Regions from separate parts of the Stenotrophomonas sp. 22LJNL06-5-1 genome, predicted to be linked through region 1. Evidence: predicted binding sites of a transcription regulator. Region 1 holds the regulator's gene; each other region holds the start of a gene.
What was found. The regulator HrcA, encoded in region 1, represses chaperone genes, less so after heat shock. The targets are predictions, from matches to a motif close to TTNGCACTCNNNNNNNNNGAGTGCNAA.

Region 1 (3,255 bases):
GACCGCTTCGGTGACCTTCTCACCGAGGAAGTCCTCGGCGGTCTTCTTCATCTTTTCCAGCACCTTGGCCGAGATTTCCTGCGGGGCCATCTTCTTGCCGTCGCTGGTCGACACCCAGGCATCGCCGTTGTCATGGGCCAGGATGCCGTACGGGACGTGGGCGATGTCCTTCTGCACTTCGGCGTCGGTGAACTTGCGGCCGATCAGGCGCTTCACCGCGTAGAAGGTGTTCTTCGGGTTGGTGACAGCCTGGCGCTTGGCCGAGGCGCCGACCAGGACTTCGCCGTCCTTGGTGTAGGCGACGATCGACGGGGTGGTGCGATCGCCTTCCGAATTCTCGATGACGCGGGCCTTGCCGCCGTCCATGATCGCCACGCACGAGTTGGTGGTGCCGAGGTCGATACCAATGATCTTGCCCATGGGGGAGACTCCTGAGGATGCTTGTTGGGGTCAGTCCGGCCGCTCGGCCGGTGGATGAATACGATGTGGGGGAGGCTCGTGGAACATTCAAGCCATCTCCCGAACGCTGTGTTCAGCGCCTGGAAAACCTTGCCAGGCATGGCCTGGCACGACCGGGGCCGGGCATCACCCGGCCCGGCCGATCAATCGGCGGCCACCACCACCAGCGCCGGCCGCAGCAGGCGCTCGTTGAGCAGGTAGCCCTTCTGGAACACGGTCACCACGCTGCCCGGGGCGGCGCCCGGGGCCGGCACCTGGCTGATGGCCTGGTGGTGTTCCGGGTTGAACGGCTGGCCGGTCGGGTCCAGCAGGACCAGGCCATTGTCACCGGCCACCTTCAGCAGCTGCTTGTAGGTCAGCTCCAGGCCTTCGCGCAACGGGTGGGCGTCGTCGCCGGCGGCCTTCAGGCCGGCATCCAGGCTGTCGAATACCGGCAGCAGCTCGCCGAGCAGCTTCTCGTTGGCGAACTTGCGGGCCTGCTCGATGTCGCGGGCAACGCGCTTGCGCTGGTTCTCCAGGTCGGCGCGCTCACGCAGCGCATCGGCCTTGACCTGTTCAACTTCAGCGCGCAGGCGCTCCACTTCGTCGTTGACGCCGGCGGCGGCGGCCGCATCGGCGGCACTCTGCTGGGATTCGATATCTGGATGTTCGTGGTTCATGTCTGGGTCCCTGGCGGTCAATCTCCGCCTCCACCCACCCTAGTGTGGGCGGGATGCTGCGTTTCAAGCGTCGGATGTTCCGGGAGTGCGCCCGGCCGGTGAAAAGGCCGCGCCGAGCACATCGGCGGTGGCCTGGACCAGCGGGATCATGCGGTCGTAGGCCATGCGCTTGGGGCCGATCACGCCCAGCACACCCAGCACCTGGCCATTGGCGGTGTACGGGGCGGTGACCAGCGAGACGCCCTGCAGCGGCATCATCCCGGTCTCCTCGCCGATGAAGATGCGCACGCCGGGAGCCTGGATGGTCCGCTCCAGCAGCTGCAGGATCTCGCGCTTGCTGGAGAACAGCTCGAACAGCTCGCGCAGGCGCTCCAGGTCGGACAGGTCCTGCACCCCCATCAGACGGGTCTGGCCGGCCACCAGCATGTCGTCGGCCGCCGGCTGCAGGGCCTGCTCGGCCAGCTCGATGCTGTGCGCCAGCAGCTGCTCCAGCTCGGAACGGGCGTCGCGCAGCTCCAGCAGCAGGCGGGTGCGGATCTCGGCCATCGGCAGGCCGGCGAAATGGGCATTGAGGTAGTTGGCGACCTGCTCCAGCTGGCCCGGCGCGAACTCCTGGCGGGTCTCGATGACCCGGTTCTGCACCTCGTTGTCGGCAAACACCAGGATCGCCAGCACCCGGCGCCCGTCCAGCGCCACGAAATCGATCTGGCGGAAGGCGAACTGCTCGCGCCGCGGCGCGCTGACCACGCCGACGAAGTGGCTCATCGCCGACAGCAGCTCCGAGGCGCTGCCGAGCAGGGCCTGGGTACTGCCGCCGCCGGCCAGTTCCTGGCGCAACCGGGCCAGCTCGCCCTCGCCCGGCGGCTGCATCTGCAGCAGGCTGTCGACAAACACCCGGTAGCCGTGTGCGGTCGGGATGCGTCCGGCCGAGGTGTGCGGCGACGCCAGCAGCCCCAGGTCTTCCAGGTCGCCAAGGATGTTGCGGATGGTGGCCGGGCTGACCTCCAGGCCGGCCACGCGCGCCAGCGTCTGCGAGCCGACCGGCTCACCGTCCTGGATGTAACGCGCAATCAGCGTGCGCAGCAGATGGCGCGCACGTGGGGCAAGCTGGTCGGGAGAACCGTGCATGGAATCAACCTGTGAGACACGGACACTAGATAATGGCGGCGCATCACCTTGGCAAGTCATTGGACCTCCCTCGCGCGCGTGCTAGCGTTGCGCGGCTGCTGATACCCCCTTACCCATGCTCAGACATCTTTCGATCAAGGATTTCGCCGTCGTCCGCGCCACCGAACTGGAGTTCGGGCCAGGCATGACCGTGGTTTCAGGCGAGACCGGCGCCGGCAAGTCGCTGATGGTCGACGCGCTGGGCTTCCTGTCCGGCCTGCGCGCCGACAGCGGCGTGGTCCGCCACGGCGCCGCGCGCGCCGAGCTTTCGGCCGAGTTCGCGCTGGACCAGCTGCAGGCCGCGCGCCAGTGGCTGGCCGACAACGAACTGGACGACGAAGAACAATGCCAGCTGCGCCGCGTGATCCGTGCCGACGGCGGTTCGCGGGCGTGGATCAATGGCCGCCCGGTGACCCTGGCCCAGCTGGGCGACCTGGCCTCGTTGCTGGTGGAGATCCACGGCCAGCACGAACAGCAGGCCCTGCTGACGCGCCCGTCGCAGCTGGCCCTGCTGGACGCCTATGCCGGCAACGAAAACGAGCGTCGCCAGGTACGCCGCGCCGCGGCAGCCTGGCAGGCGCTGGTCGATGAATCTCTGGCACTGTCGCAACAGGGCGACGTGAGTGACCGGATCGGCTTCCTGGAACACCAGCTGCGCGAGCTCGACCGTGAAGACCTTGAGCCGGAGTCGATCGTGGCACTCGGTGCCAGCCACCGTCGCCAGGCCCATGCCAGCGCCCTGCTGAGCGCCTGTCAGGCGGCCAGCAACCAACTCAACGGCGATGACGGCAGCTCCGCGCTGGACCTGCTGCAGCAGGTGCGCCACGAGCTGTCGCGCCTGATCGAACACGACCCGCGCCTGGGCGAGGTGGACGGCCTGATCGAGAATGCCTCGATCCAGTTGCACGAAGCCCTGTCGCTGTTGGACCGCGTGCACGACGACCTCGACGCCGACCCGGAACAGTTCGAG
Region 2 (3,255 bases), on a different contig from region 1:
CATGTCGCCGAACTCGCCGGTGGCGGCGTTGTAGCCGAAGCTGCCGGTGCCTTCCTTGACCTTGTTGATGATGACCGACGGCTCTTCGCCGGCGTTGGCCACGATTTCGCGCAGCGGGGCTTCCATCGCGCGCAGGGCGATCTGGATGCCGTGGTTCTGGTCTTCGTTGGCACCCTTCAGGCCGGCCAGCGAGGTGACCGCACGGACCAGGGCAACGCCGCCGCCCGGGACCACGCCTTCTTCAACGGCTGCACGGGTAGCGTGCAGGGCGTCGTCGACGCGATCCTTCTTTTCCTTCATTTCGATTTCGGTCGAAGCGCCGACCTTGATCACGGCAACGCCGCCAGCCAGCTTGGCCACGCGTTCCTGCAGCTTCTCACGGTCGTAATCGGAGGAGGTGTCCTGGATCTGGGTCTTGATCTGCGCAACGCGCGAATCGACGGCAGCCTTGTCACCCACGCCATCGATGATGGTGGTGTTTTCCTTGGAAACCTGCACCTTCTTGGCGCGGCCCAGGTCCTTGATGGTGGCCTTTTCCAGCGACAGGCCAACTTCTTCGGAGATCACGGTGCCGCCGGTCAGCACGGCCATGTCTTCCAGCATCGCCTTGCGACGGTCGCCGAAGCCCGGAGCCTTGACGGCCACGACCTTGACGATGCCACGGATGGTGTTGACCACCAGGGTCGCCAGCGCTTCGCCTTCAACTTCTTCGGCAACGATCAGCAGCGGCTTGCCGGCCTTGGCGACGCCTTCCAGCACCGGCAGCAGGTCACGGACGTTGGAGATCTTCTTGTCGTGCAGCAGGATGAACGGGTCATCCAGGTCAGCGGTCTGCGACTGCTGGTTGTTGATGAAGTACGGGGACAGGTAGCCGCGGTCGAACTGCATGCCCTTGACCACGTCCAGCTCGTTGTCCAGGCCCGAGCCTTCTTCAACGGTGATCACGCCTTCCTTGCCGACTTCCTTCATCGCGTCGGCGATGATCTGGCCGATCGACTCGTCCGAGTTGGCCGAGATGGTACCGACCTGGGCAATCGCCTTGTCGTCGGCGGTCGGCTTGGAGATGGTCTTCAGCTCGGCAACGGCGGCCACGACGGCCTTGTCGATACCACGCTTCAGGTCCATCGGGTTCATGCCGGCGGCCACAGCCTTGGCACCTTCGCGGATCAGGGCCTGGGCCAGCACGGTGGCGGTGGTGGTGCCGTCGCCAGCGTCGTCGTTGGTGCGCGAAGCAACTTCCTTCACCATCTGCGCGCCCATGTTCTCGAACTTGTCAGCCAGTTCGATTTCCTTGGCGACGGAGACGCCGTCCTTGGTGATGGTCGGCGCGCCGAAGCTCTTTTCCAGCACGACGTTGCGGCCCTTCGGGCCCAGGGTGGCCTTGACGGCATTGGCGAGAACGTTGACGCCGCGCACCATGCGCGAACGGGCGTCTTCACCGAAACGAATATCCTTGGCAGCCATTGCAATTACCTCATTGGTAGCGCCGGACAATGCCCGGCGGCTGGGATTTGGGGATCAGGTTGAAACAGGTCGCGCCGAGGCTCAGCCGATGACGGCGAGCACGTCGTCTTCGCGCAGGACCTTGTACTCGACGCCTTCGCTCTTGTACGAGCTGCCGGCGTACTGGCCGTAGATGACCTTGTCGCCGACCTTCAGCGACGGAGCGCGCACGCTGCCGTTGTCCAGCGGCTTGCCCGGGCCGACGGCCACGACTTCACCCTTGGTGGACTTTTCCTTGGCCGAATCCGGAATGACGATGCCACCGGCGGAGATTTCGTCGGCTTCGATCGGCTTGACCACAACGCGGTCGTGCAGCGGCTTGATGCTCATGAGAGACCTCTTAAGTTATTGATTGGTCTGAAAAAGTCTGGCGATGTTAGCACTCACCCCAGGTGACTGCCAGCATCGCTCGCGAAAAAGCCCGATGAATCGGGAGCAGGACAGAGATGGAGCTGGCCCCGGACCTTTCAAGGCCGCTCCCGAAAAAAATTCGCGGCCCAGCGTGATGGGCATCAACGCCCCGCGTGAAGGGGTTCATATGGGTGCAACGCGGCACCGCCCTGTCCTCGGCCCTCGACATTTGGTGATCCGCGTCGCACTGTCAGATATCTGACGTTCATTTACGACAAAGTGTCACTGGATCGGCCTTAGGCTCGGCCGCGCATTCCCAATCACAAGGAGTTGTCGATGCGATTGCTGTCCCCGCTTGCCGCCGCCTGCCTGCTGGCCCTGGCCGCCGCGCCGGCCCAGGCCGAGGTCTTCATCAACGAACTGCACTACGACGACAGCACCGCCGCCGGTGACGTCGGCGAAGCCATCGAAGTGGTCGCTACCGCGGGTGAAGACCTGTCCGGCTACCGCCTCTACCTCTACAACGGCAGCAATCCTTCGGCCGCCACGGTCTACGCCAACAACCCGGTCCCGGCCGGCACCGCCGCCGGTTGCGGCAGCGCCACCCTGGCCGTGGTCAGCTACCCGACCAACGGCCTCCAGAACGGCCCGAACGACGGCATCGCCCTGGTCGATGCCAGCGGCAAGGTGGTCCAGTTCCTCAGCTACGAGGGCGCCATCACCGCCTCCGGTGGCCCTGCCGCCGGCATGACCAGCCAGAACATTCCGGTGGCCGAGACCAACAGCACGGCGCCGGGCACCTCGCTGCAGCTGACCGGCAGCGGCAGCCAGTACGCCCACTTCACCTGGGCCGAGTCGGCCAGGCAGACCTTCGGCAGCTGCAACAACGGCCAGACCTTCAGCGGTGGCGGCACCCCGGGCCCGAACACGCCGCCGTCGGTGTCCACCACCACCCCGGCACAGGGCAGCAGCACCTTCCCGGCCGCGGCCGATCTGGAAGTGGTGTTCAGCGAGACGGTGAACCTGGCCAGCGGTGCCTTCGCGCTGAGCTGCGGTACCTCCGGCAGCGTGCCGCTGACCTACCCGGCCAGCGGCCGCAGCGTGAAACTGTCCACCAACACCGCGCTGGTGGCTGGTGAAGCCTGCCGCTTCGACATCCGCGCCGCGCGCATCACCGACCTGCAGGGCGCACGCCCGGCCGCCGACAGCCGCATCGCCTTCACCGTGGCAACCACCGGCGGCAATCCGGACCCGGGCAACCCCGGCGTGCCGGCCGGTTACTACTCCAAGGTCAACACCAGCAGCCCCAGCCAGCTGCGCTGCTCGCTGCACGCCACCATCAAGGGCCACACCGCCTACCCGTACAGCGGCTCGGGCACCAGCACCTGGACCATCCTGGAG
Region 3 (3,255 bases), on a different contig from region 1:
TGGCCGAACTCTCGCGCAGCTACGGCAGCCCGTTCGTGCTGCACGGCCTGGACCTTCTGCATGGCAGCCTGGTCCTGCTCGGCACGCTGCTGCTGGGCTGGCTGGGCGCGTGGCTGGTGACCGGCCACTTCCTCCGCCAGACCCGCCCGACCGACACCTGAGACCGGCATGCAACCGCAAGCGCTGAAGCACCTTGAAGGGCCCGCGACGCGGGTGATGGTGGTCGATGGGTCGAAGCTGGTCCGCAAGCTGATCGCCGATGTCCTGCAGCGCGACCTGCCGGGCGTGGAGGTGATCGGCTGCGACAGCATCGAGGATGCGCAGCTGGCGCTGGCGCAGGGCCCGGTGGATCTGGTGACCACCTCGCTGACCCTGCGTGATGGCGACGGCCTGGCACTGGCGCGGATGGTCCGCGAAGCCGCCGGCCAGGCCTATGTGCCGGTGATCGTGGTCTCCGGCGATGCCCAGCAGCACCTGGAGCAGCGCCGCTTCACCGAGTACGTCACCGACTATTTCGACAAATCGCTCGGCCATGAAGCACTGGCGACCTTCATCCGTGGCTACGTGCAGCCGCAGACCATTCCCGGCGCCACCATCCTCTACATCGAGGACAGCCGCGTGGTGGCCGAGGCCACCAAGCGCATGCTGGAACGCCAGCAGTTGAACGTGCTGCACGTGGTCAGCGCCGAAGAGGCGTTCACCCTGCTCACTGCCGAGTCGCTGGGCCGCAGCCGCCACCGCATCGACCTGGTGCTGACCGACGTCACCCTGAAGGGTGAACTGAGCGGCCGCGATGTGGTGCAGCGCGTGCGCGTGGACTTCGGTTACGGCAAGCGTCGCCTGCCGGTGCTGGTGATGACCGGCGATGGCAACCCGCACAACCAGACCGGGCTGCTGCAGTCCGGTGCCAACGACCTGGTGCTCAAGCCGATCGAAGAACGGCTGCTGGTCACCAAGGTGCTGTTCCAGCTGCGCCTGGCCCGATTGAACGATGGACCCCTGATTCGATGATGGATGAAGTAGCCGGCACCCCGACGATCCAGCTGGAACCGAGCTGGAAGCAGCATGTCGGCGATTACCTGTTGCAGCCGCAGATGCGCGAGCTGTCCAGCTTCCTGCGCCAACGCAAGGCCAGCGGTGCGGCGGTGTTCCCGCCGGGCCCGCAGATCTTCGCCGCGTTCGACGCTACGCCGTTCGAGCAGGTGAAGGTGGTCATCCTCGGCCAGGACCCGTACCACGGCCGCGGCCAGGCGCATGGCCTGAGTTTCTCGGTGGCGCCCGGTGTGCCGGTGCCGCCGTCGCTGCTGAACATCTACAAGGAGATCGAGAGCGATCTCGGTGTCCCGCGTCCGGACCACGGCTGCCTGATCCCGTGGGCGCAGCGCGGCGTGCTGCTGCTCAATGCCGTGCTGACGGTGGAAGAGGGCCAGGCCGGTGCCCATCAGGGGCGTGGCTGGGAAGGCTTCACCGACCACGTGGTGGATGTGCTCAACCGCGAACGCGACGGCCTGGTGTTCATGCTCTGGGGCGCGTACGCACAGAAGAAGGGCAAGGTCATCGACACCCGCCGCCATCGTGTGCTGAAGTCGCCGCATCCGTCGCCGCTGTCGGCCCATCGTGGCTTCCTCGGCTGCCAGCATTTCTCGATGGCCAATGAGTACCTGCAGCGCCGCGGCCAGGCCCCGATCGACTGGTCGCTGCCGCCGCGTTCGGCGCTCTGAGCGGGCCGCCCGGCCCGGGCTGAACGCCTGGCAACGTTGCTGACCCTGAATGGGCCTCCAGAACGGCCCGTTCAGCTCCGCTTGACCGGAATCGGCCGGTTTCCGGTAGTTAATTGCTTGAATTCCAAGGGATTGTGAATCCCGAAAAGCGCGCTCGCCACTGTCATCAAATCGCGCTACGGTAGGACTCTGTTTGGGACCAGTGTTGCATCAATAGGATGCTGGAACTTTTTCCTCCTTTAGCAGTCCAAATCCCGGACTGCTAAGATGGGTGCCTATGAGCCAGAACACCTCTACTGCCCTTGTGGCAAACAATCTCCCGATTCCCAGTGCGCTCGGTTCGCTGGACGCCTACATCGGTGCCGTGCACCAGATCCCGGTGCTGTCGGTCGATGACGAACAGGACCTGGCCCGTCGCTTCCGCGACGGCAACGATCTGGACGCTGCCCGCGAGCTGGTGCATTCGCACCTGCGCTTCGTGGTGCATGTGGCCCGCGGCTACAACGGCTACGGCCTTGCCCTGGGCGACCTGATCCAGGAAGGCAACATCGGCCTGATGAAAGCGGTCAAGCGCTTCGACCCGGACATGGGCGTGCGCCTGGTCTCCTTTGCCGTGCACTGGATCCGTGCCGAAATGCACGAGTTCATCCTGAAGAACTGGCGCATCGTGAAGGTCGCCACCACCAAGGCGCAGCGCAAGCTGTTCTTCAACCTGCGCAAGTCGAAGACGCGCCTGGGCTGGATGAACGCGGCTGAAGTCAGCGCGGTGGCCAAGGACCTGAACGTGTCCGAGCGCGAGGTCATGGAAATGGAGTCGCGCCTGTCCGGTCGCGATATCGGTTTCGATGCGCCGACCGACGAGGACAACGAACACGCGCCGCCGTCGCCGGCTGCGTTCCTGGTCGCCAACGACGAAGACCCGTCGATGGCCTACGAGCGTGCCGACAGCGAAGACAACCAGATGCAGCTGCTGCGCGAAGGCCTGGCCGAGCTGGATGCCCGCTCGCGCGACATCATCCGTCGCCGCTGGCTGGATGCCGACAGCAAGGTGACGCTGCAGGAGCTGGCTGACGAATACGGCGTGTCCGCCGAGCGCATCCGCCAGGTCGAGGCGAACGCGCTGAAGAAGATGAAGGCGCTGTTCACCGCGTAAGGCGGGAAGGCGTAGGAATGAAGAAAGGCCCGGCGGTGATGCCGGGCCTTTCTTGTCTGCGCGGATGCCCCCGCTCTGCTGCACACTGCGGTCGGACCGACAGCGAAGACAACCAGATGCAGCTGCTGCGCGAAGGCCTGGCCGAGCTGGATGCCCGCTCGCGCGACATCATCCGTCGCCGCTGGCTGGATGCCGACAGCAAGGTGACGCTGCAGGAGCTGGCTGACGAATACGGCGTGTCCGCCGAGCGCATCCGCCAGGTCGAGGCGAACGCGCTGAAGAAGATGAAGGCGCTGTTCACCGCGTAAGGCGGGAAGGCGTAGGAATGAAGAAAGGCCCGGCGGTGATGCCGGGCCTTTCTTGTCTGCGCGGATGCCCCCG

Region 2: a site for HrcA is predicted at 1,880-1,906, ahead of AC13GF_RS18960 (co-chaperone GroES). Genes of this name have one in related genera too.
Region 3: a site for HrcA is predicted at 1,961-1,987, ahead of rpoH (RNA polymerase sigma factor RpoH). Genes of this name have one in related genera too.

What each region holds. Positions count from the first base shown of each region.
Region 1 covers NZ_JBSPUE010000006.1:57,931-61,185, reverse strand. The annotation lists gene dnaK (molecular chaperone DnaK) at 1-420, opposite strand, end outside; gene grpE (nucleotide exchange factor GrpE) at 603-1,118, opposite strand; gene hrcA (heat-inducible transcriptional repressor HrcA) at 1,182-2,246, opposite strand; gene recN (DNA repair protein RecN) at 2,362-3,255, shown strand, end outside.
Region 2 covers NZ_JBSPUE010000010.1:49,398-52,652, forward strand. The annotation lists gene groL (chaperonin GroEL) at 1-1,464, opposite strand, end outside; gene AC13GF_RS18960 (co-chaperone GroES) at 1,546-1,833, opposite strand; gene AC13GF_RS18965 (endonuclease) at 2,191-3,255, shown strand, end outside.
Region 3 covers NZ_JBSPUE010000010.1:103,526-106,780, reverse strand. The annotation lists gene ftsX (permease-like cell division protein FtsX) at 1-161, shown strand, start outside; gene AC13GF_RS19230 (response regulator) at 169-1,011, shown strand; gene ung (uracil-DNA glycosylase) at 1,008-1,721, shown strand; gene rpoH (RNA polymerase sigma factor RpoH) at 1,999-2,874, shown strand; partial or broken gene AC13GF_RS19215 (sigma factor-like helix-turn-helix DNA-binding protein) at 2,967-3,182, shown strand.